Regions from separate parts of the Modestobacter sp. VKM Ac-2983 genome, predicted to be linked through region 4. Evidence: riboswitches for the same ligand, from Rfam matches in the RefSeq annotation. Region 4 holds a riboswitch; each other region holds the start of a gene.
The links. A riboswitch is a leader RNA that binds a small molecule or an ion and turns the genes downstream of it on or off. The one in region 4 is predicted to bind cyclic di-AMP.
Positions count from the first base shown of each region.

Region 1 (7,603 bases), 880 kb from region 4:
TGGCCCTGAGCGGCATGCCGGCGGTCTCCTCCGCCCTCGCCACCGTCCGAGCCCACCAGATGCCTGATGCCAGTGCGCAGATCAACGTGCTCTCCCGCGTCGGAGCAGCCATCGGCAGCGCCATCTTCATCGCCATCCTCACCAGCGGTCTGACTGAAAACGCCACAGGAGCGGCCGCCTCCGGCGCCTTCCGCACCACCTTCTGGTGGCTGACAGCAGTCACCACAGTTGCACTCGTCGGCGCGGCATGGCTGACCTACGAACAGCGACAAGCCGGCGCAACCGTCCCGAGAACCGCCCGACCTGAGGAGTCCACGGCATGACACGTATCGCCATCATCGTCGGCAGTACCCGACCAGGCCGAAAGTCCGCCGCTGTCGCCCAATGGGTGCACGCCGCCGCCCGCACGCGCGAGGACGCCGAATTCGAGATCGTTGACCTGGCCGACCACCCACTGCCACACCTGGACGAACCCGTCGTCGCCGCCATGACCAGCACCTACGCCCAGCCCCACACCCGCCGGTGGGCCGAGACGATCGCCACCTACGACGGCTTCGTCATCGTGACCCCTGAGTACAACCACTCCATGCCCGGCGTCCTCAAGAACGCGTTGGACTACCTCTACACCGAGTGGCAGGACAAGGCGGCCGGCTTCGTCGGCTACGGCACCCACGGCGGCACCCGAGCCGTCGAACAACTCCGCCTGGTCATGGGAGAGCTCCACGTCGCCGACGTCCGATCGCAGGTCGCCCTCTCGCTGTTCACCGACTTCCCCGATGGCTGCGTGGCGCCCGCTGGGCATCACGAAGCCGCACTCAAGGCAACTCTCGACCAGGTGGTCAGATGGGCCGACGCGCTCACGCCGCTGCGTCGCGGAGCCCGGTGACCCTGCACCGTCGGTCCTCATCGGCCCGCAAACGGTCGAGTATCGGGCCGTCCGTTAACGGGGGCGGTCTCAATGGGTCTGTGCAACAGCCTCGTTGAATGCTTCGGCGGGAGTCTTCCAGCCCAGGGTTTGTCGGGGTCGGCCGTTGAGGCGTGCGGCGATGGCGTCGAGGTCGTCGTGGGTGAAGGTGCGCAGGTCACTGCCCTTGGGCAGGTATTGGCGCAGGAGTCCGTTGGTGTTCTCGTTGCTGCCTCGCTGCCAGGGGCTCTTGGGGTCGCAAAAGTAGACGGTGACCCCGGTGGCGACGGTGAACTGGGCGTGCTCGGCCATCTTGTCCCGCCCCGGGTCTGATGGAGGCTCTCAATCCACGTGAGGATGAGAGTCATGGCGGCACCGAGGAAGTACCCTGTCCCGCCCCGGGTCTGATGGAGGCTCTCAATCCACGTGAGGATGAGAGGCATGGCGGCACCGAGGAAGTACCCCGACGAGCTGCGGGAGCGGGCGATCCGGTTGGCGGTCGATGCGCGGCGTGACCCGGCCACGCGGAGCGGGGCGTTGAAGCGGATCGGCGATCAGCTGGGGATCAACCCCGAGACGCTGCGCAACTGGGTCACCCAGGCCGAGATCGACGGAGCTGCGCCGGGCGAACGCGATCCTGAAGAGCGCGTCGGCTTTCTTCGCGGCGGAGCTCGACCGCCCACAGCGGTGATCGTCGAGTTCATCGACGCCCACCGGGATGAGCACGGGGTCGAGCCGATCTGTCAGCAGCTGCAGATCGCCCCGAGCACCTACTACGCCGCGAAGACCCGGGCGCCCTCGGTGCGGTCGGTGACCGACGCGGCCACCACCGCGGTGATCGCGGCCGTGCACGCCGACAACTTCGGTGTCTACGGTGCCCGCAAGGTCCACGCGCAGCTGCGCCGGCAGGGCCACGCCGTGGCTCGGTGCACGGTGGAGCGGCTGATGCGTGCGGCCGGGCTGCGCGGCATCACGCGGGCGAAGGGACCGCGGACCACGATCCCCGGCTCGGGACCGGACACCCGCCCGGACCTGGTCGAACGCGCGTTCACCGCGACCGGCCCGGACCAGCTGTGGGTCGCCGACATCACCTACTGCCGGACCTTCTCCGGCTGGGTCTACGCCGCCTTCGTCACCGACGTCTACTCCCGCCGGGTGGTCGGCTGGCAGCTGTCCCGCTCGCTGCGCACCGACCTCGCGCTCGACGCCCTGGAGATGGGCCTCTGGACCCGCCGCCGAGCCGGCCGGGACCTCGGCGGGCTGGTCCATCACTCGGACAAAGGCGTGCAGTACGTCGCGGTGCGCTACACCCAACGCCTGGCCGAGGCCGGCGCCGTGGCCTCTGTCGGCTCCACCGGCGACAGCTACGACAACGCCCTCGCCGAGGCGTTCAACTCCCTCTTCGAGGCCGAGCTCGTCCGCAACCGCGGCCCCTGGAAGGGCATCGACGACCTTGAGATCGCCACCGCGGAGTACATCGACTGGTTCAACCACCGACGCCTGCACGGCGAGATCGGCCTGATCCCACCGGCCGAGCTCGAGGACGACTTCTACCGGCACAACCTCGCGGCGACTACCGTCGCCGCGTCAGTTCCGAGCCTCCACTGAACCCGGGGCGGGACAGTACGGATGGGGCGCCGCCCGGTCCCGGCGATGACCTGGAGGTGCTAGGGGGGTGACTCGCGCTCCTTGCCGTCCACCACCTTCGGGCTGCTGATCTGTCGAGGCGCATCAAGGCCGGTCCGGCGTCCGCCTGTAACGCCTTCGCACACGCACTGGCCCGCGAGGGTGCGGCTGGCCACGATGGTTGGCTGGTGTTACGGGATTGTGACGAGCATCGGGGTTCGTTGTAGCGTCACGGCCGGTCCGCCCGAGCCCCGATCTCGCCCAGAGGTCCTCGCGCGGACCCCGTCGAACTGCTGCCGCTCACGCGGTGGCAGACCGGGGACCCATCGTTCCCTTGGGGTGAATCTCGCCTGGCCAGTGGGCCGCCGCGAGTAGGGCTGTCTCCGGCCCGAACCCGTCAGCTAACTCGGTAGACGGTGAGGGAGAACGGAGCTCGCCACGTTGGCGACACCGCACGACACCGTCTTGCAGCACCATGTCCACTCACGCCGCCGCGCCCGATGGCGCGCCGCGTTCACCGCGCCGACGCTGGCCGCCGGTGCTGCCCTGCTGCTGGTCCTCACCGGTCCGGCAGCCCACGCCGCACATGGGCCCCCGCCGGCCCCGGCAGGCCGACCCGGACTCGCGGAGGCCGAGGCTGCGCTTGCCAGCATCGAGAAGTCGGTGGTCACGGCAGAGGAGACCTTGCAACGGCTCACGGTGGAAGCGGAGGCGGTCGCCGATCGGAGCCTGGTCGCCCAGGCCGAGCTGGTCCGAGCACGACAGGAGGCCGATGCCCGGGTGGCCGAGCTGACGGCTGCGCAGGCGGCAGTCGGGCAGACGCAAGACGACGTCGTCGCGCTGGCCCGGCAGAGCTACATGGGCGCTGACGCCTACGGCAGTGCGTCGGCCTTCTTCGCTGCAGGCAGCCCCGAGGAGGTCCTCCAACGAGCCGCCACGCTGGAGATCCTGGGTGATGACCGGGGCGAGCAACTGGACGAGCTCGAGGTCGTCCAGCGCCAGCAGCAGGCGGCTACGGAGGCAGCGAAGGCCGCCGTGGGTGCCCGCGACACGGCCGCCGCATCCGCCGCCGAGGCCGAACGGGTCGCCAACGAGGAGCTCGCTGCGGCGCAGCAGACCTACGACGCCGCTGTGAGGGACAGGGCCGCGGTGGAGCAGCAGTTGCAGGAGGCGCAGGAGCGGGTGGTCACCCTTGGCGGCGATGCTGCTGCGGGGCCGGTGGAGCAGCAGGCCGGCAGCGATGTCGCTGCGGTACCGACCGAGCAACAGAGCAGTGGAGATGTCGATGCACTCCTTGCGGAGCGGCTGGACGATGCGGCTTCCCGGGGAGGTGAGCGGTCTGCTGCCGGCGCTGGCATTCCGACGTCGGGGCGGGTGACCTCCTGTTATGGCGCCCGCTGGGGGACCATGCACTACGGCGTGGACATCGCCGCCCCGATCGGCACCCCCATCTATGCACCCGAAGCCGGCGTGGTGCTTCAGGCCGGCCCCGTATCCGGCTTCGGGCTGGCCGTCTACCTGCAGCATGCGGACGGCTCGATCACCCTCTACGGGCACATCGACAGCTACTCGGTCGACGCGGGACAGCAGGTGTCCGCTGGGCAGCAGATCGCGCTGGTGGGCAACACGGGTCAGTCCACCGGTCCGCACCTGCACTTCGAAGTGCATCAGGGTGGGCTCTACCAGGACCGCAGCAACCCGGTTCCGTGGCTGGCCGCGCGGGGCATGTCGTTGGGCGGGAGCTGCGGCTGACCCCGACAGGCCTCAGAGCTCGTTCGGTGACCCCGCTGGGCGGTCAGTGCCGCCGAGCAGTCGCTGGAGTGGGCACTTCGCGCCGTGGTGCGGTCATGATCAGCGTGGGGAGGGGCCCGGGTGTCACTCCAAGGGGCCGACAGCCGTCTCGGGCGCGCCAGCCGGGCCGTCGTACCGTCGTGTGGGGGAGGTGGTCTTGGTGGCACGGCTCTGGGCGGCGCTGTTGCTGTTGGCCGCCGTCTTCGCCGTGCACGGGATGCAATGTGTGGCCGCGGGCCCGGTCTTTGAGCACGGGTCCACGTCGCTCGGTGTGGCTGCCCCGGTCGGTGTGCCGGCAGGGTCCGTCCATGTGGGCCACGTCGCCGATGCGATGCCAGACCACGGGCACGCCGCAGCCACACCCGGGGGAGCAGATGCCGACGTCACCGGGTCCAGCGGCCCGCTGGCCCCGTGGCACGACGCGCACCTCTTGGCGGTGTGTCTCGTCGTTCTGCTCGCGGGGCTGACGGTCCTCGGGGCCGTGGTGCTCCGGCGAGGCGGGGCGGTCCCACCTGTCCGCGGCTCACCCACACCTTCCCGCTGGCCCACCGGGTGGTCCAGGCAACCCCGACCACCCACTCTCTCCGCACTCTGTCTTCTACGGATCTAGGCCGAAGCGCGGCACCCCGACAGCTCCCGCTGTCCCGGGGTCCTGCACGCGTGCCCACATCCCCCAGACAGGAGACCCAGCATGACCCGCACCAGCATTCGCCTCGTCCGCCTCACCGGTGGACTGATGGCCGCCGTCGTCGTCCTGGCCGGCTGCTCGGACACCGAGCAGACCCCCGCCACCGGTGGCAGCGCGGCCGACGACAGCTCCGCTGATCAGAGCGCGGAGTTCAACGACGTCGATGTCGCGTTCGCACAGGAGATGATCCCGCACCACGAGGGCGCGCTCATGATGTCCGCGGTCGCCATCGACCGCGCCTCCGATCCCAGGGTCGTGGACCTGGCCGAGCGCATCGAAGCAGGTCAGGACCCCGAGATCGACCTCATGACCGGCTGGCTCGAGGAGTGGGACCAGCCGCTCGACGAGTCCGGCCACATGGGAGCCATGGATCACGGGTCTGGGGACATGGGGGGCATGGACGGCGGCATGGGCATGGGCATGGAGCAGATGCCTGCGGCCGGCCGGGACTTCGACCGCATGTGGCTCGGCGCCATGATCGAGCACCACGAGGGCGCCGTCGAGATGGCGCAGACCGAGGTCGAGGACGGCCGCAACGCCGAGGCCGTCGACCTGGCTCGCTCGATCAGCGAGACCCAGACACAGGAGATCGAGGAGATGCGGCAGCTGCTCACCGAGCTGGCTGACTGATCCGTGCCCGCTGGGGCGCGGTGCCCCGTGCGGGCACCGCGCCCCACGTCTCCCACCCGATGACTCAGGGACGGCTGCCGGCGAGTCGATCTCCCGCCCTGGATGGCATCGCACACCACGCAGGAGGAGACACACCACGCAGGAGGAGAACAGCTGTGGCACCACGTCCCCAGGTCCCCGCGGTTCCGGGCTCACGTCGACGCCGGAGCGTGGCGGCCGTCCTGCTGCCCGCCGCCGTCCTTGTGGTGGGGTGCACGGCAGAGGCCCCGCGGCCGGGAGCGACTCACTCGACACCTGCGCCTGCGCCGCATCCCCACCCGGGGACATCAGCCACGCGCACGAAGTGGGGTGGACCCCGCCGACGGCTCTCTGTTCCTCGCGACGAACGAGGGCTCTTCCGGCTGACCGATGGGGGAGCGGCTGCGCTGGTCAGTCCGGTCATGGACCTGATGGCCGCCGAGGTCGACAACGCTGCCGCGAGGGTTCGTACGAGGGACTCGCGGCCGATCAGGCGGTCGAGCCGCGCCGGCAGGTTCCCGGGTCGCGTGGTGTCGTCCCGTCCGGACTGCGACATCTGCGCATCGCCGAGGGACGGGCTCTGGTCGAGGATGCGGGTCTCGAGCTCACGCAGCCGTAGGCCGGGCTCGACGCCGAGCTCGTCGACGAGGTGGTTCCGGACCCGCTGGAACGCGGCCAGGGCGTCCGCCTGCCTGCCCAGTCGGTAGAGCGCGGTCATCAGGAGCGCCCAGAAGCCCTCGCGGAACGGGTGGTCCGCCGTGAGCTGCGTCAGGGTGCTGACCGCGGCGGCGGCATCGTCGTCCACCTGGCGCCCGAGTGACGTCTCCACGGCGCACCCGTGGATCGCCGACCTCGGGCGCGGCGACGAGTTCGTCCAGCGGGAACAGGGTGAACGAGTCGTAGGAGCGCGGCCACGACCCGACGAGGCTGCTCGCGGGCCTCGAGCGGCGTGACGGTGAGGCCGGTGCTGTGGAGGCGTGACCGGCGGTGAGTCCGGACTGGCCGGCGCCGATCATGATGACGTCGTACTCGGGCAGGCGATGCCCCGTGGGCAGTGGTGACGGGTGGGTGGTGGCCCGGCGGCCGACCGGTGCAGATGCGGCCGGCCGCCGAGAGCCTGTGGGTGGGTCAGCGGGCGTCGACGGTGAACGGCACGGTGAGCACGTCGCCGTCGGCGGTGCGGAACTGGCCCCACAGCTGGTAGGTGCCGACGGTGTCGAACTGCGCGTGCACCTTCAGCTCCGGCCCGAACGTGGTGCCCGGCGTCGCGAACACGGGCCGGCCGCTGCCGTCCTCGGTCTCGGCGTGCTCGTGGGCGAAGGTCGTTCCGTCGGCCCGCATGACGACGACGTGTCCGGCAGCCGCGAGGAACGGCTGCAGGTTGTCGATCGGCTCGCCGCTGGTCGCGTCGGTGAACTCGAAGTGCAGGTCGCTGGGCTCACCGACGACGGCATCACCGCCGAGCTCGACGCGGACGCCGTCGACGACGATCGCCCGCGGGCTCTCGGTCAGGACCGCCTGCGCCGGGGCGTCGCCGGTGACGGTGACGTACTGGCGCTGGTGGACATCGCTCATCTGGCCCCGCTGCCGGAACTCGGTGTTGACGATGTACCGCCCAGCGGTCGGGAAGGTGAGGTCGACAGCGAGCTCACCTGCCTGACCCGTGGGTTGCGGGTGGACATGCGCGAACGTCCCGAGGTCGTCGCGGGTGGCGATGAGGTGCATCCACGCCTCGTGGCTGCGGGTGATGTCCTCGATCGGCTCGCCGGTCTCGGCGTCGACGACCGTGGCCGTGACCCGGGTCGGCACACCCAGGCGGGGGCTGTCGTGCACGTCGAGCTGCACGTTCACGCCGGCGTCGTCGGCCGACGCCGGGTCGACCTCGGCGGTCATCATGACGCTCATCGCCGGCCGCATCGGCATGCCGGTGGTCTGCATCCAGGCGA
Region 1 is NZ_JAPVBK010000002.1:1,061,934-1,069,536, reverse strand. Features, by position in the region: gene O2W18_RS11525 (DHA2 family efflux MFS transporter permease subunit) at 1-323, shown strand, start outside; gene O2W18_RS11520 (NADPH-dependent FMN reductase) at 320-886, shown strand; partial or broken gene O2W18_RS11515 (IS30 family transposase) at 956-1,219, opposite strand; gene O2W18_RS11510 (IS3 family transposase) at 1,346-2,512, shown strand; AL1L pseudoknot at 1,556-1,669, shown strand; cyclic di-AMP (ydaO/yuaA leader) riboswitch at 2,814-2,957, shown strand; gene O2W18_RS11505 (peptidoglycan DD-metalloendopeptidase family protein) at 2,972-4,282, shown strand; gene O2W18_RS11500 (DUF305 domain-containing protein) at 5,013-5,639, shown strand; gene O2W18_RS11495 (AfsR/SARP family transcriptional regulator) at 5,923-6,486, opposite strand; partial or broken gene O2W18_RS11490 (heavy metal translocating P-type ATPase) at 6,786-7,603, opposite strand, start outside.
Region 1: linked by a shared signal. The riboswitch ahead of O2W18_RS11505 (peptidoglycan DD-metalloendopeptidase family protein) and the one ahead of O2W18_RS07350 (C40 family peptidase) in region 4 are both predicted to bind cyclic di-AMP.

Region 2 (7,603 bases), 410 kb from region 4:
CGGGCGACGTGCGCGCTCGGCAGCATCACGTCGTCGGGCAGCTCGACGCTGTCCGGCTTGGTCCGGCCCATCATCATCTCCTGGCCGTGCATCCCCAGGGACTCCCAGGCGGCGCTGTCGTGCCGCCACACCTGATAGAGCACGATGCTCGCCCCCGCACCCGGCTCGCCGGCAGGCACGGCCGCGACCTCCGCGGCGGTCAGCAGCGAGGGGTTCTCCGTGCCGTCGATGAAGCCGGTCAGGTCCCGGTCGTGCCGGTACAGCCAGCCGGTGACCTCTGCGGCCACCCGGGCGACGCCGGCCAGGGCGGCCAGCACGGCCCGGGCGTTGTCGAAGACCGCGGTGCGATCGCCCCCGGCGACCCAGATCCAGGCGTCGTGCTGGGTCGCCGGCATCCGGTAACGGCCGGCGCCGACGAGGTCCTCGGTCCAGCTGGCGGCGTCCGCCGGGGCGTCGTCCGGGGCGACGGCGGCCCACAGCTCCGGCCGGAAGCCGACCACGAGGTTCACCCCACCGGTGGAGGAGAGCGGACCGGTGAGCCCGGCCACCCCGCGGACCAGGTCCTCCGCGGAGCAGCCGGGCTCCAGGTCGAGCTCCAGGTAGCAGTGCTCAGGGGTGCCGAGGGCGAAGATGCCCGGCTGCGTCGTCACGACGCCCACCCTGCCCGATCGGGCCTCAGCTGGTCGGCGGCTCGTCCTTGCCGGCCTCCTCGAGCGCGTCGGCCTCCTCCTTGGTCTTGTGCACCGCCTTGTCGGCGTGCTCCGGCGGGCCGTAGACCGTGTAGAGCACCAGCGGGTTCACCCCGGTGTTGAGGAAGTTGTGCTTCTTGCCGGCGGGGACGACGACGAGGTCACCCTGGGCGACGTTCTTCTTCTGCCCGCCGACGACGGCCTGGCCGGTGCCGCTGACGAAGGTGAGGATCTGGTCGATCTCCTCGTGCACCTCCTCGCCGATCTCCCCACCCGGCGGGATCGTCATGATCACCAGCTGGGTGTGCTCGCCGGTCCAGAGCACCCGACGGAAGTCGGCGCTCTCCTCGGCGACGGTGGCGATGGTGAAGTGCTCCATGGCTGCCGTTCCTCCTCGATCCAGTCGATCCTGCCGGCGCGCGCCGGCTCATGATCAGTGAAGAGCAGAGCGGCCTCCGCCGCGATCCGAAGGCCCCCGGCCCGGACGACACGGGGGAACAGGCCCTCCGACCCTGCCGTCGACCGGCCGGGTGGGGGAGGCTTCCTGGTGCCGGGTACCGGCGGAGCACGAGCACACGAGCACTGGAGGACGGCGTTGACGCAGCAGCCAGCAGACCGGTCGGGGAACGCAGCACTCGCTGCCGAGCGGGACGAGGCGGCCACCGAGCTGGCCGAGGTCGAGGGAGAGGTGTCGACCCGCGCCGCCGTCGAGGGTGGCGTCGTCGTCGGCCACGACGGCTCGGACTGCGCGCAGGAGGCGCTGCAGTGGGCCGCGACGCTGGCCGAGCGCGCCTCCTGGCCGCTGCACGTCGTCCGCGGCTGGCGGATCGCCACCGCCCCGCAGCCGCCGAGCTGGGAGCTCGGCTACGTGCCGCCGATCGGTGAGTACGAGCAGGCGGTGCAGGCCGACCTGGAGGCCGACGTCCGGGCCGCGCTGGGCGCCGAGCGGGCCGGCGAGGTGACCTGCCACGTCGTGCACGCTGCGCCGGTGCGGTCGCTGCTCGAGGCCGCGCAGCACGCCGACCTCCTTGTGGTCGGGGCCCGCGGGCGAGGCGGCTTCGCCGGGCTGCTGCTCGGCTCGGTGAGCGACCAGGTCACCCGGCACGCCCCGTGCCCGGTCACCGTCGTGCGCACCGAGCGCAAGGCCTGACCGGCGTGGCGGTCCAGCACCCCGTGCCACCGGCCTTCCTGCGGGCCCACACCCGGCTGGACCGCCCGTCGCTCGTCCCCGAGGTGCAGCTGCACGTCGCCGACGACGTCGTCGCGCTCTGGGAGGCGATGGAGACCGAGGGCGGCGGAGCCGGCGAGGACCCGCCGTTCTGGGCCGCGGCCTGGCCCGGCGGCCAGGCGCTGGCCCGGCACGTGCTCGACCACCCGGAGCTCGTGGCCGGCCGCCGGGTCCTGGACCTGGGCGCGGGCAGCGGCCTGGTGGCCGTCGCCGCGCTGCTGGCCGGGGCGAGCGGGGTGCTGGCGAGCGACGTCGACCCGTACTCGCACACCGCGGTCGGGCTGAACGCCGAGGTCAACGGGGTGGCCGGGATCGAGGTCGTCGGGGACGTCCTGGACGAGGAGCTACCGGACATCGACGTCGTCCTGGCCGGCGACGTCTGTTACGACCGGGAGATGACCGCCCGGGTGCTGCCCTTCCTCGGCGCGGCCTGGCTGCAGGGGGCCACCGTCCTGCTGGGCGACCCCGGACGGGCGTACGTCCCGAAGGAGGGCCTGGTGGCCCAGGCGGAGTACGACGTACCGGACGCCGCCGGGGGAGCGGTGCGCCGGACGACGGTCTGGCGGCTCCCCTGAGGCCCACCGGCACCAGCCGTCCCACTGCTGCTGCCCCGCCCCGCCACCGGATGGGAGACGTGGCACATGGCGACGAAATCCGGCTCCCGGCATTGTCACGCCCAGGCGACGGCCTCTACCGTGGCCAGGTCCGGTCGGACGTCTCGTCCCCACCCGGGGAGCCCGCACCGGATGCCGCCGAATCGCTGCACGCAGCGAACCGGGGACCCACCGCACCACTGGGGTGAATCCCGCCCGGGCAGCCGCCCGGCTGGGTAGGGCGACTTCCCGCCCGAATCCGTCAGCTGACTCGGTAGGCGGCCGCGGAAGACCCACGGAGCCCCTCTCTTCATGTCCCGTCGCACCACCGCGTCCTCGTCCGACGAGCAGCTGCCCGCCACCGAGGTGCTCCCCGCGCTCTCGACCGGCGCCGATGACGCCCCGGTGGCCCGGCGGGCTCGTCGTCAGCCCCCGGGGGGCCTCCGTCGGCCCACGCTGTACGTCGGCGTCGCCGCCGCCGGGGCGATCCTGGTCAACGTCCTCGTCGGCGGTGAGCCCGGCACGCGGGCCGAGGCCGCCGTCGAGCCCGCGAGCGTCGTCGCCCAGCTGGACCTGAGCTCGCAGCAGACCGGGACCGCCCTCGTCGACGGCCCCCTGGCCGACCGGCTCGGCCAGCTCGCCGCCAACCGCAGCGAGCGCGAGGCCGCCCAGGCCGCCGCCGCGCAGGCGCAGGCGGCCGCCGACCAGGCCGTGCTCGACGCGCAGGCAGCCGCAGCAGCGCAGGCCGCCGCCGAGGCGCAGGCCGCGGAAGAGGCGCGGATCGCCGCCGAGGCCCAGGCCGCTGCGGAGGCGAAGGCCGCGGAGGAGGCAGCGGCTGCCGCCGCTCGGGCGGCGACCCCGGCCCCGTCCAGCACCACCAGGGCGCCGGCTGCGCCTGCCCCCGTCGCGTCCTCCGGGTCGGGCTCGTTCCAGGACTACGCCCTGGGCAAGCTCGGCGGCGACCAGACGGAGTTCTCCTGCCTGGAGAGCCTGTGGGGCAAGGAGAGCGGCTGGAACCCGAACGCGCAGAACCCGAACAGCACCGCGTACGGCATCCCGCAGTTCCTGGACTCGACCTGGAAGAGCACCGGGATCGCCAAGACCGCGGACGGCTACCGGCAGATCGACGCGGGGCTGATCTACATCACCAACCGCTACGGCTCGCCGTGCGCCGCGTGGTCGCACTCGAAGGCCACCGGCTGGTACTGACCCACCGGCGGTGCGCAGCGAGGCCCGGGTCCGGCCGGACCCGGGCCTCGCTGCGTCCGATGCAGTGCCGAGGTGTCGGGCAGATGGCCCTCCTGTGCACCGGCGGGGGACCATCGGGGAGGATCGAGGGGTTCGACCACCGAGACGAGGAGCGCTGATCCGTGGGCAAGCACCGCGCACCCGAGGGCGCCGCGACGGACTTCGACGCCGCCACCAGCGCCCTGGCCGACGTGACGGGCGACTACACCGTCGACGTCACGCACACCCGGATCGGCGTCCGGGCCCGGCACGCCATGGTGACCACCGTGCGGGGTGCCTTCACCGACTTCTCCGGCACCGCCCACCTGGACACCGCGACGCCGACGGCCAGCAACGTCCGACTGCGGATCGCCACCGCCAGCATCGACACCGGGACGCCGGACCGCGATGCGCACCTGCGCTCGGCCGACTTCCTGGACGTCGAGCAGCACCCCGAGATGGTCTTCGTCTCCACCGCGGTCGAGCAGGTCGACCGGGACGTCTACCGCGTCACCGGCGACCTCACGATCAAGGCGGTCACCCGGCCGGTCTCGATCGACTTCACCCTCACCGGCTCGGCGTTGGACCCGTTCGGCAACATGCGGGTGGGCTTCGAGGGCGCGCTGGCCATCAAGCGCAGCGAGTGGGACCTCACCTGGAACGCGATGCTGGACACCGGTGGCGTGCTGGTCAGTGACCGGATCCAGGTGGAGTTCGACGTCTCGGCGATCAAGGACGCCTGACCGGCGCACTGTGTCCCAGGCCACCCTCGGCCGCTAGGGTGGCACTCAGTGCCACGTAGGGCGCCGGGGGACCGGCCGGCCCCGCGACGGCAACCCCGGTGACGACGGCGTCGCCCGGGACGAGTCGAGCAGCAGGGGGTCCGCAGGTGGCGAACGCGTGGTTCGAGTCGGTGGCGGAGGCGCAGCGCCGGGCGAAGCGGCGGCTGCCCAAGGGGGTCTACGGGGCGCTGGTGGCCGGCTCCGAGCGCGGGCTGACCGCGGCGGACAACCTCGCCGCCTTCACCGAGCTCGGGTTCGCCCCGCACACCGCCGGGCTGAGCAACGAACGGCAGCTGGCCACCACGATCATGGGCCAGCCGGTCTCCATGCCGATCATGATCAGCCCCACCGGGGTCCAGGCGGTCGACCCCGAGGGTGAGGTCGCCGTGGCCCGCGCCGCCGCCTCCCGCGGCGTGGCGATGGGCTTGTCCTCCTTCGCCAGCAAGCCGATCGAGGAGGTCGTGGCGGCGAACCCGCAGACCTTCTTCCAGATGTACTGGGTCGGCACCCGCGAGGAGATGCTCGGCCGCATGCAGCGGGCGAAGGCCGCCGGCGCGGTCGGCATGATCGCCACGCTGGACTGGTCCTTCGCCTACGGCCGCGACTGGGGCAGCCCGTTCATCCCGGAGAAGATCGACTTCGAGGCGGCCCGCCGGTACGCCCCGCAGGTGCTGGCCCGGCCGCGGTGGCTGCTCGACTTCGCCCGCACCCGCAAGCTCCCCGACCTCACCGTGCCGAACATGGTGGCGACCCCCGGTGACCCGGCGCCCACGTTCTTCGGGGCCTACGGGCAGTGGATGGGCTCGCCGATGCCCACCTGGGAGGACGTCGCCTGGCTGCGTTCGCAGTGGGACGGGCCGTTCATGCTCAAGGGCGTCATGCGGATCGATGACGCCAAGCGGGCCGTCGACGCCGGGGTCACCGCGATCTCGGTCTCCAACCACGGCGGCAACAACCTCGACGGCACCCCGGCAGCGATCCGCGCGCTGCCCGCGGTCGTCGACGCGGTCGGGGACCAGGTCGAGGTGCTGATGGACGGCGGCGTCCGGCGGGGCGGCGACGTCGCCAAGGCAGTCGCGCTGGGCGCCCGGGCGGTCATGATCGGCCGGGCCTACCTGTGGGGCCTGGCCGCCAACGGCGAGGCCGGCGTGGGCAACGTGCTCGACCTGCTGCGGGACGGGCTCGGGTCCGCGCTGGTCGGCCTCGGCCACCGCTCGGTCGATGAGCTCAGCCCGGCCGACCTCGTCGTCCCGCCGCACTTCGAGCGGCACCTGGGCGAGGACGGCGCCGACGCCCCGGCGGCCCAGCGGTCCTCGGGCAAGGGCACCACCGCCTGAGGGTCCCGGTGGCCGGCGCGATGACTTCCACCGGCCACCGCCGTCCTCCCTGCCGAGCGCACCGTCCCTCGGACGCTGGGTGCGCCGTCCCTCGGACGCAGGAGGCCCCCATGTCGGACCTGTCCCGGTTCGTCACCGTCTGGTCAGCGCTGCAGGCCCAGGTGGAGCGCGGCCGACTGCCCGGCTACGCCGCCGCGGTGCGCCACCACGGCGAGGTCGAGGTGCACACCGGCGGCTCCCTCGAGCTGGGCGGCCGCGCCCGGGTGCGTCCGGACTCGCTGTTCCGGCTCGCCTCGCTGTCCAAGCCGTTCGCCGGCGTGCTGACGCTGTCGCTGGTCGAGGACGGGCTGCTGGACCTCGACGACCCGGTCGGGCGGTGGCTCCCGGAGCTGGCCGACCCGCGGGTGCTGGTCGACCGGGCCGGCGCACTCACGGACACGGTGCCCGCTGACCGCCCGATCACCGTCCGCCACCTGCTCACCAGCACGCCCGGCTTCGGTGGGCTGTGGGACGGCTCGCCGCTGGACCGAGCTCTGTACCGGGCCGGCCTCGGACCGGGTCCGCTGCCGCCGCAGCTGACGCCGGGGGAGTACCTGGCCCGGTTGGGCGAGCTGCCGCTGGCCGCGCAGCCCGGGGCCAGCTGGCTGTACCAGCTCAGCACCGAGGTGCTCTCGGTGCTGCTGAGCCGGGTCGCCGGGTGCCCGCTGCGCGACTTACTGCGCGTGCGGGTCACCGGTCCGCTGGGCCTGGCCGACACCGGCTTCTGCGCGACCGACCCCGCGCGGCTCGGCCCGGCGTACCTGCCGGCCGGTGACGGGTTCGAGCTCCTCGACCCGGCCGACGGGCGGTCGTCCGTGCCACCGGTCTTCGAAGGGCTGGCGGCCGGGTTGGTCTCCAGCGCACCGGACGTGCTCGCCTTCTTCGGCGCGCTCGCCGACGGCGGCGGGCCGCTGCTGAGCCCGCGATCGGTGGCCGCCATGACCACCGGAGCGCTGACCACGGCGCAGCGGGTGGAGGCCGCCGACTTCCTCGGCGCCGGCCGCTCCTGGGGCCTGCAGGTCGGCGTGCAGGTCGAGCCGGGGGAGCCATGGGCGCAGCCGGGCCGGTTCGGCTGGGACGGCGGGACGGGCACGACCGCCTACGCCGATCCGGACCGGGACCTCGTCGCGGTGCTGCTCACCGCGCGCGGCACGGCCGGGCCGGGCGACGGCCTGGACACGTTCTGGCGGGCGCTGTACCGCTGCCTCTGACCCACCCCTGCGGGAGCACGCCCGACGGGTCAGCGGGGTCGGTCACCGCCCAGCGCGAGCACCGTGCGCAGCGCGGTGACCAGGGCGAGCGGCTGGTCCAGCATCGGGTGGTGACCGCTGTCGGGCAGGTCGACCACGGGCATCCCGGCCCGGGTCAGCCCCACCATCTCGGTGGCCATCTCCGGGCTCACCAGCCCGTGCTCGCAGCGCAGGAAGGTCAGCGGGACGGCGACGCCGGGCAGCAGGTCGCGCAGCCGCAGCCGGGTGCCGAAGAAGTGCGGGTCGAACTTCCACGTCCAGCCGCCCTCGACCGCGCGCAGCGAGCCGGCGGCCACGTGCTCGCGGACGAAGGGGAGCAGGACGTCCTGCGGCGGCAGGGTCCGGAAGCGGGCCCTGGCCTCGGCCGGGTCCGGGTACACGCGGTGCGGCCGGCGGCGCTCCCGCAGCCGACGCTCGTCCGGCGGCCGGTCGTTGAGCGGGGAGTCGACGACGACGAC
Region 2 is NZ_JAPVBK010000002.1:590,397-597,999, forward strand. Features, by position in the region: gene O2W18_RS09250 (Dyp-type peroxidase) at 1-650, opposite strand, end outside; gene O2W18_RS09255 (cupin domain-containing protein) at 676-1,068, opposite strand; gene O2W18_RS09260 (universal stress protein) at 1,285-1,839, shown strand; gene O2W18_RS09265 (class I SAM-dependent methyltransferase) at 1,845-2,492, shown strand; cyclic di-AMP (ydaO/yuaA leader) riboswitch at 2,658-2,806, shown strand; gene O2W18_RS09270 (transglycosylase SLT domain-containing protein) at 2,823-3,719, shown strand; gene O2W18_RS09275 (YceI family protein) at 3,881-4,480, shown strand; gene mftD (pre-mycofactocin synthase MftD) at 4,627-5,856, shown strand; gene O2W18_RS09285 (serine hydrolase domain-containing protein) at 5,967-7,106, shown strand; gene O2W18_RS09290 (alpha/beta fold hydrolase) at 7,136-7,603, opposite strand, start outside.
Region 2: linked by a shared signal. The riboswitch ahead of O2W18_RS09270 (transglycosylase SLT domain-containing protein) and the one ahead of O2W18_RS07350 (C40 family peptidase) in region 4 are both predicted to bind cyclic di-AMP.

Region 3 (7,603 bases), on a different contig from region 4:
CCCGATCGGCACGATCCGCTCGCGCGTGGCCCGGGCCCGGGCCGACCTGGTCGAGGCGCTGGTCGCCGCCGACCACCCCCGCAGCCGCCGTCCCTCCTAGCGCACCGCCCCTCCCGGGGCCGAGGTCCCGACGTCCGCCCCACCGGTCAGGGGTGCTGGGCCGCCAGCCGGCGCAGGCGCTCGTTGTACGCGGTCAGCTCGGGGTCCTCGCCGCTCTCGCCGCGGGCGATCGCCCGGTCCCGGGTCCGGTCGGCGGCCCGGTTGGACCGTTCCTCCGAGCGGGTCCACTGGAAGAAGACCACCGCCAGCACCAGCACGGTGGGGAACTCACCGAACGACCAGGCGATGCCGCCGGCCGCCCCCTGGTCGTAGAGCGGGTCGATGCCCCAGGACTCCGGCGGGGTGGCGTAGCTCGTCAGCAGCACGGAGCTGCTCATCATCACGATCACGCCGAAGAAGGCGTGGAACGGGGCGGGCAGCAGCAGCTCGAGCATCCGGGCGCCGTGCCCGGAGCGCCGGGGCCACGGGTCGATGGCCATGATCGGGCCGAAGAACAGCAGCCCGGTGACCAGGAAGTGCAGCAGCATGAACGTGTGCCCGACCGTCGTCGACATGAGGTCGTCGAACAGCGGGGTGAAGTAGACGCCGTAGAGGCTGGCGATGAACAGCGGCACGGTGAAGAACGGCGAGGCGACCAGCTGGCCCAGCCGGCTGTGCAGGGCGCCGAGCAGCGCGCGCCGCGGCACCCCCGCGGGTCCCTGCGCCGCGGGCAGGGCGCGCAGCATCAGGGTGACCGGGGCGCCGAGCAGCAGGAGCAGCGGCGTGATCATGCTCAGCACCATGTGCTGCACCATGTGCAGGCTGAAGAGCGCCATGCCGTAGCTCTGCAGGCCACTGGCGGTGACGTGGAAGAGGCTGGCGCAGCCGATCAGCCAGGCCACGGTGCGGGTCGGCGCCCAGCGCACCCCCCGCCGGTGCAGCCGCCACAGCCCGACCAGGTAGCCGACGGCCAGCAGCACGGCCAGCCAGGCCACCGGCGAGGCGGCGGCCAGGTCCAGGCCCAGCACCCGCCCGGTCGTCGGCGGCAGCTCCGGGACGTGCATCCCGCCCATGCCGCCGTGCTCGTGGCCCACGTCAGTCCTCTCTCAACTCCGCTGTGCGGCCCCCACGGTAGGCCTGGCCCGTCCCCCTCGCCGCAGTCGGCGAGGGGGACGGGCCCTCGGCTCAGCGCAGGGTGACCTGACGGGACAGCAGCCCGGCGCGGGCCCGACGCTCGTCGGCGTTCAGCGGCTCGGTGACCGCCAGCGCGGCCTCCAGCCGGGAGTGCAGCTCCGCTGAGGGACCTGCCCACTCGGCGCCCGGCACCTCACCCGGCACGTCCCACACCGGGACGGCGAGGCCCAGCGCACGGAAGGCACCGGCGTAGCGGGTGCCGTCCCCCAGACTGAGCTGCTCGGCCGCGCCGAGCCGGGCGAGGGCGTCCAGCAGCGCCTCCTCCGGCTCGGGGCGCACCCAGCGCACGTGCCCGCGCTCGGTGGTCGGCCGGCACCAGTACGCGGCCTCCAGGCCGGCCAGCCGCACCGTGGGCATCACCATCTCGTTGGCCTGCTGCAGGCTGGCCCGGGCGGTCGCGTCGACGTCGGCGCCCTCGAGCCAGAAGCCGAAGTCGTCGTGCACGGTGACCTCGAACGGCGCCGAGAGGTCCAGCAGCTCCTGCAGCCGCGGCCCGGCCGAGCCGGCGGCACCGATCGGGCCCGGGTCGACGGGAGCGCCGGCCGGGGCCTCGAGCGCGGCGGCGAGCGCGGTGCCGAGGTCGCGGCTGACGTCGTCGGAGGAGGTCTGCAGCTGGACGCCGAGCAGGATCTCCCCGTTGGCGCGCACCAGGGCGGGGGTGCCGCCGGGCAGGACGCTGGCCAGCGTGACCGACCGGCCGTCCGTGGTGGTCAGCTTCGCGGTGGCGGCCGGCACGAGCTCGCGCAGCGCCACCCAGTCGACCTCGCCGGGCAGGCCCTCGAACGGGCGGAGCACCGGCTGGCCGTAGCCGGAGCCGTGGCAGTGCTTGTAGCGGCGGCCGGAGCCGCAGGGGCAGGGCGCCTTCGGGTTGGTCTCACCGGCTGTCGCAGCCGGGGCGGCGGGACGGCGGGTCGTAGTGCGGGCCATGCATGCGAGGGTAGTCAAAGGACCCCCTCGCCCCCCGCCCCTCGCACGCTCGCGGCGGGACCCTGCGAGGGGGCCGCCCGCACTGCCGTGCCGCGCCGCTCCCCTCAGTACGCTGCTGCCGGTGACGCCGGCCCCTGCTCCGCTCGACCTGACCGACCCCGTTCTGGTCGCCGACCCCTACCCGGCCTTCGCCGTGGCCCGCGCCGCGGCGCCGGTGCAGTGGAACGAGCAGCAGGGCATGTGGCTGGCCCTCGGCCACGCCGAGGCCAACGCCGTCCTGCGGGACCGGCGGCTGGGCCGGATCTGGTCGGACAAGGCGCCGGCGGAGCGGTTCGAGAGCTTCAACCTGATCCACCGCAACGCGATCCTGGAGATGGAGCCGCCCACCCACACCCGGCTGCGCCGGCTGATCAGCGCCGCGTTCGCCCGCGGACACGTCGAGCGGCTGCGACCCTGGGTGCAGGAGCTGGCCGACTCCCTCGTCGACTCCCTCGTCGAGCGCTCCGCCGGGGACACCGGCGTCGACGTGCTGTCCGGGATGGCGGAGGAGCTGCCGGTCGCCGTCATCGCCGAGCTGCTGGGCGTGCCGGCAGCCGACCGGCCGCTGCTGCGCCCGTGGTCGAACGCCATCGTCAAGATGTACGAGTACGGCCGGACGACGGAGGTCGAGGCCGACGCCGAGCGGGCCGCCGCCGAGTTCGTCGCCTACCTCCGCGAGCTGGCCGCCGAGCGGCGGACCGCCCCGGGGGAGGACCTGCTCACCCACCTGGTCACGGTGCGCGACTCCGAGGGCGACCGGCTCACCGAGGACGAGCTGGTCACCACCTGCATCCTGCTGCTCAACGCCGGGCACGAGGCGACGGTCAACGTGAGCGGCAACGGCCTGCTGGCGCTGCTGGAGCACCCGGACCAGCTGGATCGGCTGCGCGCGGACCCGGACCTGCTCCCGACGGCGATCGAGGAGCTGATGCGCTTCGACTCGCCGCTGCAGCTGTTCGAGCGCACCGCCACCTCCGACGTCGAGATCGGCGGGGTGACCGTCGCCCAGGGGCAGAAGGTCGCCGCCCTGCTGGGCAGCGCGAACCGGGACCCGGCCGTCTTCACCGACCCCGACACCCTCGACGTGGGGCGCACCGACAACCCGCACATCTCCTTCGGCGCGGGGGTGCACTTCTGCATCGGCGCCCCGCTGGCGCGGGTCGAGCTGCAGGCCTCCTTCGGTGCGCTGCTGAGCCGCACCTCCCGGCTGGAGCTGGCCCGCCCGGCCCGACGCCGCCCGGAGTTCGTCATCCGCGGGCTCCAGGACCTGCCGGTCGTGCTCACCGGCCGCTGAGCCCCCAGCCCCGGCCCCGGTGCAGCGGACCACATGCCGTTGCGTCGGGAAACGACCCGGGGGCACCAGTCCACGGCGCGTCCATGATCCGTCACAGCTCGTGCTGACCGCGTCGGGGAGCCCGGGAAAGCTCACCGCCGACCGGCTCCGCCGGCCGACGGCCTGCCTACCGTTGGTCCGTCCGCCACACGGCGGGCTCCGGACGACGACACCGCCGAACCTGCCCACCGTCGGCCCGGACGTCACGAGACCACGGGCAGGCGCGGGGGACCCACCTCGCAAGACCAGGCCTCCGGGCCTTGGGGTGAAGCCGCAGCACGCGGCCGGGCAGCTCTCGCCCGAACCCGACAGCTAACTCCGCAGGCGGCGAGAGGCACACACACCCATGCTCAATCGCTTCACGGCACGGCGCGACCGCTCCTCCGGGCGATCCGCCTTCGCTTCCGCGGCGCGCCCGGCCATGGTCGTCGCGGCAGCTGCAGCGATGTCCTTCGGGGTCATCGCGCCCGCCCAGGCCCACACCGGCAGCCACACCGTCAGCCCCGGGGACACCCTCAGCAAGCTGGCCAGCAGCCACGGCACGACCTGGCAGACCGTCTACGCGGCCAACCAGGGCACCATCGGCGGCAACCCGAACGTGCTGCGCGTCGGCCAGGTGCTCTCCATCGGCGGCGGCTCGGCCCCCGCGGCTGCACCGGCGGCCGCACCGGCAGCGGCCTCCGGCAGCTACGTCGTCCGCGCCGGCGACACGCTGAGCAAGATCGCCGCGGCGCACGGCACCACCTGGCAGAGCATCTACGCCGCCAATCGCGACACCATCGGCGGCAACCCGAACGTGCTCCGCGTCGGGCAGGCCCTCACCCTCGGCGGCGGGGCAGCACCCGCGGCCCCGGCGCCCAGCCGGCCGGCCCAGCAGGCCGCCAGCCGCAGCGCCGACCGGACCGCCACCGGTGACCCCCGCAGCATCGGCCGGACCATGGTGGCCGAGCGCGGCTGGGGGGCCGGCGAGTTCACCTGCCTGGACAGCCTGTGGACCAAGGAGAGCAACTGGAACCCCACGGCCGACAACCCGAACTCCAGCGCCTACGGCATCCCGCAGGCGCTGCCCGGCTCGAAGATGGCCTCGGCCGGCCCGGACTGGCGCACCAACCCGGCGACCCAGATCACCTGGGGTCTGGGTTACATCAGCGACCGCTACGGCACCCCGTGCGCCGCGTGGGCGCACTCCCAGGCCAACAACTGGTACTGATCCACGAGCGCGACGGGTCGGTCGGCGCGGTCACGCGCTGACCGGCCCGCACCGGTGATCCGGGCCGACCGGACCATCGGCACGACGACGCCCCGGCCGGGCAACCGGCCGGGGCGTCGTCCGTTCCGGACGAGATCCTCCGGCCCCTGCCAGAGGCCCACTCACCGCGCCCGCTGAGCCGTTACCGGATCGTGACCGGGGGACCTGGGGGCCAGCCGGACTGCCGATGCGTCTCCTCAGTGGGACCAGCGGAAGGGATGCGGTGGCGAAGGAGCAGGACGAGGAGTTCACCGACTTCGTCGGTGCGCACGGCCCACGGCTGCTGCGCACCGCCGTGCTGCTGACCGGTGACCGCGGCCGCGGCGAGGACCTGCTGCAGACCGCGCTGGCCCGCGCGTACGGCCGGTGGAGCACGGTCCGCCGCGCCGACGACCCCGTCGCCTACGTGCGCAAGATGCTGGTCAACGGCCACCTGAGCTGGCTGCGCCGGCTCAGCAACACCGAACAGGTGGTCGAGTGGTTCCCCGACTCCCCGGACCGGGTGGACCTGCAGGCGCTGCACGCCGAGGCCGACGAGCTGCGCACCGCGCTGCGCGAGCTGAGCCCGCGGGTGCGCACCGCGGTGGTGCTGCGCCACCTCGACGACCTCAGCGAGGCCGACACCGCACGCCTGATGGGCTGCTCGGTGAGCACGGTAGGCAAGCACGTCTCCCGCGGCCTCGCCGTGCTGCGCACCGTCCTGGACCGTTCCCCCGGGCCGTCCTTCCACCCCTCCCCCGAACCGTCCCCCGACCCGGCACGGACCACCCGGAGGCACGCGTGAACCCCCACGAGCGCGACCTCGCGGGCCGGCTGCACGGTCTGGCCGACGAGCTGACCGCCGGCGGAGGCGGCGATGCCGCCGACGCGGTGGCCCGCTGGCGCCACCGGCGCCGGACCCGGCGGACGTTGACGGCGGTCGCCGTCGGCGTGGCCGCGGTGGCCGTCGGAGGCGTGGTCGCCGTCGGCCCACCGTCCTCCGCACCGCTCCCCGGGGGCACCGCGCGGCCGACGGTCACGTCGTCGGCGCCGGCCACGGCACCGACGCCGCCGCCGCCCGGAGAATCCACGCCGTCCGGGACACCGGTGCCCGACGACAGCCCGGTCACCGGCGGTGCGACCGAGGCCTACGGCAAGGAACCGATCCCGGCGGTGTCCGCGGCGGAGAAGGCACGGCTGACCGCCGAGGCGCAGGCCGACCTGGACCGGGTGGTCGACGCCCTGCCGCCGTCCCTGGCGTTCCCCTCGCCCACCGAGTGGGACCGGTGGCTGCCGGAGCCCAAGCCGTACCCGGGCCGGGACACCGCGGACGACCTCTCCACCTGTCCGGTGCTGTCCGACGGCCTCTCCGCTGCTCTGGGGTCCCGGATGAGCTACTGGACCGGCACGCTGCCCGGCGCGTGCACCTGGGCGCCAGTACCGCTGCTGTACGACACCATCGACTACCCGTTCACGGTGCGCGTGGGCTTCCTGGGCGACGGGACGACGCCCGCCGACGTCGCCCGCGATGCGTTCGACTGGGTGCCCCAGGGCGATCCGACCCCCTGCCCCCGGGCCGACGTGGTCGACGGCGGCGTGCTGATCCGGTGCAGCTCGGTCGACCAGGCGTCGTTCCAGCTGGCCGTCCCCGACGCCCGCGGCAAGGGCACCTGGGTGCTCGACGCCACGGCCGACCAGGACGGCGAGGTCACCGCCGCCGAGGCGTTCACCGCGCTGCTCGACGGCGTCGCCCGGAACTACGGGTGAGACGACGACGCCCCGCCCGCAGAACCGGGCGGGGCGTCGCGCGTCAGGCGTTCAGAGGCGCTGGTTGAGCCGGTGGTAGGCGGCGCTCCAGCGCAGCTCCTTGGCCAGGCTGCGCCGGGTGGTGTCGGCGTCGATGAGCACCAGCTCGGTGTCGAAGACCTCGGCCAGGTCGGTCAGCTCCTCGGCTCCCAGCTGGGTCGACAGCACCGTGTGGTGCGGCCCGCCGGCCGTCAGCCAGCCCTCGGTCGCCGTCTCGAAGTCCGGCCGGGGTTCCCAGACCGCCCGGGCGACCGGCAGGTTCGGCAGCGGCTCGGACGGGTCGACGACGTCGATCTCGTTGGCCACCCAGCGGAACCGGTCGCCCAGGTCGCACCAGCCCAGCGTGATGCCGGCGGCGGGGGCTGCGGTGAACACCAGCCGGGCCGGGTCCTCGCGGCCGCCGATGCCGAGCGGGTGCACCTCCAGCCGCGGCTTGTCCCCGGCGATCGTCGGGCACACCTCGAGCATGTGCGCGCCCAGGATCTTCGGGGTCTCCGAGGCCAGGTCGTAGGTGTAGTCCTCCATGAAGGAGGTGCCACCGGGCAGGCCCTGGGCCGCGACCTTGAGCACCCGCAGCAGCGCGGAGGTCTTCCAGTCGCCCTCGCCGCCGAAGCCGTAGCCGTCGGCCATCAGCCGCTGCACGGCCAGGCCGGGGAGCTGCCGCAGGCCGCCGAGGTCCTCGAAGTTGGTGGTGAAGGCGCCGAAGCCGCCGTCCTCCAGGAACGAGCGCAAGGCCACCTCGATCCGGGCCTGGTAGCGGACGCTGTGGTGCCGGTCGCCGCCGGGACGCAGGTCGGCGTCCATCTCGTAGAGGTCGCCGTACTCGGCGACGACCGCGTCGACGGCCGACTCGGGCACCCGCTCGACGACCGCGACCAGGTCGTTGACGCCCCAGGTGTTGACCGACATGCCGAAGCGGATCTCCGCCTCGACCTTGTCGCCCTCGGTGACCGCGACGTTCCGCATGTTGTCGCCGAACCGGGCCAGCTTCAGGCCGCGGGCGGCAGCGGCACCGGCGGCGGCGCGGGCCCAGGAGC
Region 3 is NZ_JAPVBK010000001.1:73,300-80,902, reverse strand. Features, by position in the region: gene O2W18_RS00390 (sigma-70 family RNA polymerase sigma factor) at 1-100, shown strand, start outside; gene O2W18_RS00385 (cytochrome c oxidase assembly protein) at 147-1,133, opposite strand; gene O2W18_RS00380 (DUF5926 family protein) at 1,225-2,160, opposite strand; gene O2W18_RS00375 (cytochrome P450) at 2,282-3,493, shown strand; cyclic di-AMP (ydaO/yuaA leader) riboswitch at 3,756-3,854, shown strand; gene O2W18_RS00370 (LysM peptidoglycan-binding domain-containing protein) at 3,978-4,742, shown strand; gene O2W18_RS00365 (SigE family RNA polymerase sigma factor) at 5,005-5,565, shown strand; gene O2W18_RS00360 (hypothetical protein) at 5,562-6,527, shown strand; gene araA (L-arabinose isomerase) at 6,579-7,603, opposite strand, start outside.
Region 3: linked by a shared signal. The riboswitch ahead of O2W18_RS00370 (LysM peptidoglycan-binding domain-containing protein) and the one ahead of O2W18_RS07350 (C40 family peptidase) in region 4 are both predicted to bind cyclic di-AMP.

Region 4 (7,603 bases):
TCGCCGAGCGGTCGGCGGCCGGGGGGCTCGGTGCGTCCGACGCGCGGGCGGCGGAGCAGTCGGTCCGACAGGCGCTCACCGCCGCGGCGGAGACCCGAGCCCAGGCGGCTGCGGCCCTCGCTGCGGGTGACCGGGCCACTGCCGTGCTGGCCACCCCGGATGCCGTGGCCCGCTTCCTCCCCGCGACCGCCGGCTCGTTCGACCTGGTGGTGGTCGAGGACGCGTCGTCGCTGCGGGTCGCCGACGCCCTCGGTGCGCTGGGCCGGGCGAGTGCGGCGGTCGTGGTCGGTGACCGCCAGCAGCTGCCGCCGCGCGCCGCGGTGGACGAGCCCGCCGACGAGGGGCTGCTGGCCGCCTGCCTGCGGGCCGGGGTGCCCCGGCGGGAGCTGACCTGGCACCACCGCAGCGCCGACGAGTCGCTGGTCGCCTTCACGAACGCCGTCGGCTACGGCTCCCGGCTCATGACGGTGCCCGGCCCACCGGCCGGGCCGGCGATCTCCCTGGTGCGGGTGGACGGCGTGTTCGTGCGCGCCGGCGCGCAGCGGGGGACCAACCCGGCCGAGGCGGAGGCGGTGGTCGCGGAGCTGCGGCAGCGGTTCGCGGCGTCGCCGGAGGCGGTGCCGTCGGTCGCCGTGCTGACCCTGCACGGACCGCAGCGCCGGCTGATCGAGGGCCTGCTGCGGGTGGGCCGGGACCGGGCGGCCGAGGCGCTGGACCGGGGCGAGCTGCGGGTGCGGGAGGTGGAGGCCGCGCAGGGCGAGGAGGCCGACGTCGTCCTGCTGTCGCTGGGGTGCGCGGCCGACGAGCGCGGCTGCCTGCCGCTGGACCTGGGGCCGCTGAACCGGGCCGGCGGTGAGCGGCGGCTGACGGTGGCGGTGACCCGTGCGCGCCGGCAGGTGGTGGTCTTCGCGTCGTTCGCGCCTTCGCTGCTGCGGCCGACGACGACGGCTCAGCCGGGCGTGCGCCGGCTGCGGGGCTGGCTGGAGCAGGCCCTGCACGGCGTGGCCGTGGTCCCGCGGAGCGCCGTGGCGACGCGCGACCCGCACCGCGAGGAGGTCGCGGCGGCGCTACGGGGCCGCGGGCTGGTGGTGCGCACCGACGTCGGGCTCTCCCGGTTCCGGGTCGACCTGACCGTGGCCCGGCCGGAGGCGCCGGAGCGGCCGGTGCTGGCGGTGCTGCTGGACGGTCCCGTGTGGGCGCAGCGGGCGACGGTGGACCGCGAGCTGGCGTACCTGGAGCTGCAGGGCTGGCCGGCGGTGGAGCGGGTGTGGCTGCCGGAGTGGCTGGCCGAGTGGGAGACGGTGCTCGACCGGCTGGTCACCGCGGTGGCAGCGGCGGCTCCGGTGGAGCTGCTGCTGCCGCCGCTGCCTGCCCCGGTGTCCGCGGTCGACGAGCCGGCGGAGGAGATCGACCCCTTCGACCCGGAGGCCCCCGACGACCTGGACGAGGTGTCGACGGCGGAGCCGGTGCGCTGCGCGGCGCACCCGGTGGTGACGCCGGCGCTGCTCGCCGGTGAGGTGCCGTTCCGGGCGTGGACGCCGAAGCCGGTGGGCGAGCCGCGGATGCTGCGGCAGCTGGAGAACCCGGAGGCGGCTCGGCTGGTGCGGCGGGTGCTGGCGGCGGGGATCCGAGCGGAAGGGCCCGTCCACCGGGAGCGGCTGGCCCGGCTGACGGCGTCGGCGTTCGGGGTGCCGCGGGTGAACGCGGCCCGGATGGAGTCGATCCTGGCGCTGCTGCCCGAGCCCGGTGCGGAGTTCCTGTGGCCGGCGACGTCGGACCGGACCCCGCCGGACCTGGCGTCGTGGACGACGTTCCGGCGGCAGGCATCGAGCACCGACCGGGCGTTGGAGCACGTGCCGCCGGAGGAGATCGGCAACGCGATGGTGGCGCTGTGCCGGTCGGTGGCCGGGATGACCCGCGACGACCTGTTCCAGCAGACGCTGGCGGTGTTCGGGCACCGCCGCCGACACCCGGTGCTGATGCCGCTGCTGGAGGTGGCGCTCGCGCGGGCCGTGCGCGCCGGCCGGATCACCCGGCAGGGCGCCGGTCAGTGGCTCACCGCGGTGGCCGAGGGCGATGCGGACCTGCAGGCGGTTCCCACCCCGCCTGTCCCGGTCAGCGCCGCGGTGCCGGAAGGCCTCGACCAGCCCGTCGCCGGGTGATCTGATCCGGCGGTTCGTCCATCCACCCACGGGGAGATCACCTTGCTGAGTCCACGACGCATCACCTACGTCTGCGCGGCCACGGCCCTGACCGGGGTGCTGACCGCCGGCCCGGCCCTCGCGGCGGGGACGGTGACGATCACCCCAGCCGAGACGGCGGTCGAGGGCGCGGACTGGTGGTTCAGCAACGCCCACCGCGGCGAGAACGACCCGGCGGCGACCCCGACCACCGGGGAGGGCGGCATCGCCGAGGCACCGGCGGGCAGTGGCTTCGGCAACTCCGCCTACCGGCTGGCGCTGGACGCGGCATCGGAGAAGGCCCGGCTGATGACCGGCCTGCTCGACGGGCGGCCGCTGTCGGACCTGGCCGGGGTCACCTACTCGTCGTACAAGACGGGGCTGCCGGGCTACGGCCCGTCGATCAACGTGGAGATCGACCCGGCGGGCCCGGACGACTTCGCCACCGTGGTCTGGGAGGCGAACAAGGCCGGGTTCACCATCGCCGAGGGGCAATGGCAGGCGTGGGACACCACACAGAGCACCGGCGGGCGCGCCGGGGGCTGGTGGACCCCGAGCATCCAGCCGTTCAGCTCCGCGACGCCCGGCTCGAACGGCACGCCCACGACCCTGGCCACGCTGGTCGAGCACTTCGGTGCGGCAACGACGATCACCGGGTTCGCGGTGAACACCGGGCGGAGCAACGCAGGCCTGGAGGCCTACGTGGACGGCATCGGCATCACGGTGGGCGGCGAGACGACGACGTACGACGTCGAGCCACGGGTGTTCACCAAGGCGGACTGCAAGGACGGCGGCTGGGCCACGGAGTTCGAGCCCGGCCAGTTCGCCAACCAGGGCCAGTGCGTGAGCTCCTTCGCGTCGAAGGCCAAGACCGGCGAGGAGTAAGGCCGGCAAGGCCTACGGCCGGCAAGGAGCAGGGGCCGGCGAGGAGCAGGGGCCGGCAAGGACCAGCGACAGCCTGCGGACCCCGCCGTCCTTCCGACGGCGGGGTCCGCGACGCGCACTCTCACTGCTACAGGGCTGGGCCGATGGGGATCTGGGTGTCGTCGGGGCGGTAGGTGCGCCATCGCCCACCGGGATCCCGCTCCACCCGGAACCCGTGGTGGACCTTCGTGTGGTGCCGTTCGCACAACAACGCTGAGTTCTGCAGCGACGTCTCACCGCCGTGCAGCCAGTGGATCAGGTGGTGGACGTCGCACCACCACGACGGAGCACCGCAGCCGGCGAACACGCAGGACTTGTCCCGCCGTTCGACTGCTTTACGTAGCCCGGGGGTGACCACCCGGTGGTCCCGACCGAGGTCGAGCGGGACGCCGTCGGGGCCCATCACGATCCGGGAGATGCTGCCGTCACAGGCCAGGTAACGGGCCCGCGCCGCGGAGATCGTCGCCCCGAAGCCCATCTCCCCCGCACCGGCACCGGTCGCCGGGTCGACCAGGTCATCCAGGTCGACGCCCACCACCACGTGCGGCTTCACCGTCCGCAAGACCGGCAGGTTCCCCGAGGCCAACTGGTTGTCAGCCAACTGCACGAACGCATCGGCGTCCTGCTGCGACCGCGTCCGCTCATCACCCTTCGGGCGGTCGGCCTGCACGATCGACTCGATCGCCGCCTGCACCTTCTCCCCGCCCACCGCATCCAGCTCCAACCGGCCGGTCACACTCCCATCGGCGTGCTTGACCATCGTGAACCGACGACCCTCCGTCGGGTCCGGCTCCGGACCGTCGGGATCCAGGGCGTTGTCGAAGGCTTGCACCGCAGCCACCAGCGACTCGTGCGGGGACTCCGTGGCCACCTGCGCCCAGACCTGGTCGAAGGCACCCAGGTCGATGCCCTGCTCCTCGGCCCGCGCGACCTCGCGGGGGCCGATCTTCTCCGCCACCACGTTCACCTGCGCGGCCGTGATCTGCCCGCCAGCGAACCCGGCCGCCAAGGCCGGGAAGTGCTCCAGCACCCGTCCGGACCGCACGACCCGGGACGCCTCCGTCTGCGACAACCGTGCATGCCCGATCAACCACGACCGCATCGACTTCAACCCGTCGTACTCCGCAGCCTGCGTCAGCTCTGCGTGCCGCACCGTGCGGGTCAGCTCCGCAGCGACCCGATTGCCGAGCTGCACCAGCAACGTCGTCCGGTCCAACACGGCGCCATCCGTCAACCCATGCAGGTCCTCGGCCGCAAGGGCGTCCAGAGCCGACTGCAACTCGCTCATGACACCTCCCGACCGGTTCGAACGCTTGTACGAATCCTACCGCCGAGCAAGGGCTCCCACAACACGAATCCCCAGGTCAGGCGCTTGTCCACAGATCACCCTGACCCCTTGCCGCGAGCCGGTCCGACACACCAGCGCGCCGCTCGAACTCCACATCGGTCGACGAGCCAGCAGCCCACGCCGGTCTCCCCGGCCCCGACCGGACTCCGACGTCCGGCGTCACGACAACGCCCGACGTCGGCGTGATGCGCCGAGCACGCAGCGTGCACACCCGCCGATGCGGCCCAAATCGATTCCCGGGAGGGGACGGTCGATCCGAGCCGTCGTTGCACGCACCACCCTCCGGCGTTGCCCGACGTCACGTCGGCGAGTCGCCCGAGTCGCCCGGGCGTGTTGCGGCCCCACGGGGTGTCGGAACCGCAACAGGCGGCACTTTGTGACGAATCCATGACGGCCCTACCGTCATCCGCGCCCGCCGGCCCCTGAGTCACCACGCACGGTGACACCGGCGAGCACCGCCGAACCGGGCACCCGCTGCGACGTCGCAGCGAACGCCCGGACCGGGGACCCACCGCAGTTCTGGGGTGAAGTGCGACGGCACGCGAGTGTCGGAGCACCGGGCGAGTTCCCCGCCCGAACCCGTCAGCTAACTCGGTAGGCGGTTGAGGAGAACAAGGAGAACCCGTCGTCCATGACGACCACTCGCACGTCCCCTGCCCGTCGTCCCTCCCGCTCCGGTCGCCGGGCACTGATCGCGCTGTTCGCCAGCGCCGGCGTCGCCCTCACCCCGATGGCCGCCCAGGCCTCCGTCGGTGGCGGTGGCGCGCCCGCCGCAGCACCCGTCGCAGCTGCGGCCGCTCCGGTCGCGGCACCGAACGCAGCTGCCCAGATCATCGTCGACACCGCACTCGCCCAGCAGGGCAAGCCCTACGTGTGGGCCGGCGCCGGTCCCAACGTCTACGACTGCTCCGGGCTGACCCAGTACTCCTACGCGGCCGCCGGCATCACGCTGCCGCACTCCTCCCGCATGCAGTCGACGATGGGCGTCCCGGTGGCCCGCGCCGACCTGCAGCCCGGTGACCTGGTCTTCTTCTACGACCCGGTGGGTCACGTCGGCATCTACATCGGCAACGGGCTGATGGTGCACGCGCCGACCGCAGGGGACGTCGTCCGGACCATCAACGTCGACACCATGTGGGGCTACAACTCCGCGCGTCGTCTGGTCTGACGTCGCCGGGGGTGTTGCGACCCCGTGACGATCGGCGGTGCCTCTTGCCTCGCGCCTCCTCGACCGCGACGTTGGGACGTGCGAGGTAGCGAGTCCCGGCCCCGTACGGCCCGGTCGCCCGCAGGGGCGGCCGACGAACTGCCGGAGGGTGTGGCGCAGTGCCGCGCCACACCCTTCCGCAGCTGGTCAGGGCACCAGACACGAGAGGAACCTCACCGATGCTCACGTTGACCCCCCAGGCAGCAACCGCGATCCGCGGGATCCTCGACCAGTCCGAGACCCCCGAGCAGGGCGGCCTGCGGATCGCCAACGACCCGACCGCCCAGTCGCTCGCGCTGAGCCTGGCCGCCGTGCCGGCCGAGGACGACCAGGTGCTGGACCAGTCCGGCGCCCGGGTGTTCCTGGACGAGAAGGCCGCGACGGTCCTCGACGACAAGGTCCTGGACGCGCAGCCCGACCCGACCGGCAAGGTCCAGTTCGGGATCGCCGAGTCCGGCGTCTGAGCTCCCGGCACGACCGCGTCCGCCCCGTTCCGGTCCGCCGGAGCGGGGCGGACGTCGTCTGCGGCCCCGACGTACGCGAACGCCCCGCTCTCCCGAGGGAGGACGGGGCGTTCGTCGGTCCGGAGGGGTCGGGGGCATGAGCCCGGCCGGCTCCGTGGGGATCAGCCGAGCAGCGGCTCCCCGTCACGGACGAGCTGCCAGTTCTCGACGTAGAAGTCGGCCGGGTCGATCACGCTGCGCTCCTGCGCCCATTCGATGAGCAGCTGACGGATCTCCAGCTGCTCGTTGTAGACCACCGGCGCCGTCGAGACGTGCGGGAAGCCGCCACCGCCGGAGCGCCGGTAGTTGTTCACCGCCACCACGAACCGGGCGTCGTCGGCCACCGACACACCGTCGATCTCCAGCCGGGTGACCCGCTCCCCGACCGGGCGGGAGACGTCCAGGTCGTAGTCGACGCCGGAGAGCACGTCGTAGTTGTAGTCCGGCGTCCCGTCGGCGTTGGTGATCGTCTCGGGGTCGACCTCCCCGGTGGCCGGCACCTGGGTGAAGTAGCTCGCCGACTCCTCCAGGTAGTCCCGCACCTGGGCGCCGGTCATCTCCACCGCCTCCAGGGTGTTGTCGAAGACGTAGAGCCCGGCGATGTCCCGGATGGTGACCTCGCCCTCCGGGAAGACCGCCTCCCGGCTGAACGGTGCGGCGATCGACAGCACCGGCAGGTCGGCCCGCTCGGTGCCCTCGAGCGCGGCGTCGACGGTCTCCGTCTGCACCTGCTGGATGAAGTCGAGGATCGGGGTGTCGGAGTACCGGCTGGTGAGGGTGGTCAGCTCCTCGGTGGAGGTGGCCACGACCTGGTTGACGTAGTCGACCGTCGTCCGGTGCGCCTCATCGGTGACGGCGAGGACGTCGGGGTCCTCCGGGTGGTCCTTGGTGCGCAGCGCGGTGGCCGTGGCGCCCGTGACGTCCCACTGGCCGCGGGTCTTGGTCAGCGCGAAGTCGACCTGGCTGACCGTGCCGCCCCAGCGGTAGGGCTGGGTGAGCAGCACCTCCTCGCCGGTGACCTCGTTGACCACGACCTGGGACGGGGCGTCGCGGTGCGTGTGGCCGACGACCATGGCGTCGATGCCGGGCACCGTGCGGGCGATGACGTCGGACGGGTTCTCCGTGCCCACGGCGGGGTCGTCGTAGGAGGACGTCCCGCCGACGCCGGCGTGCGCGAGGACGACGACGACGTCGGCCTGCTCGGCCACGATCGGCACCCACTCCTGCGCCGTCTCGACCATGTCGCGGAACTCGACCTGGCCCTCGACGTTGTTGCGGTCCCAGATCGCCGAACCGGGCGTGGTCAGGCCGAGGATGCCGACGGTGACCGGCTTCGCGCCGCGGACCTTCATCTCCCGCAGCGTGTACGGCGGCAGGTACGGCTCGCCGGTGGCGGCGTCGACGACGTTGGCGCCCAGCACCGGGTGGTCGACGTCGTCGA
Region 4 is NZ_JAPVBK010000002.1:182,437-190,039, reverse strand. Features, by position in the region: gene O2W18_RS07365 (DUF4011 domain-containing protein) at 1-2,162, shown strand, start outside; gene O2W18_RS07360 (hypothetical protein) at 2,205-3,065, shown strand; gene O2W18_RS07355 (HNH endonuclease signature motif containing protein) at 3,193-4,392, opposite strand; cyclic di-AMP (ydaO/yuaA leader) riboswitch at 4,923-5,067, shown strand; gene O2W18_RS07350 (C40 family peptidase) at 5,084-5,620, shown strand; gene O2W18_RS07345 (HesB/IscA family protein) at 5,839-6,123, shown strand; gene O2W18_RS07340 (bifunctional metallophosphatase/5'-nucleotidase) at 6,285-7,603, opposite strand, start outside.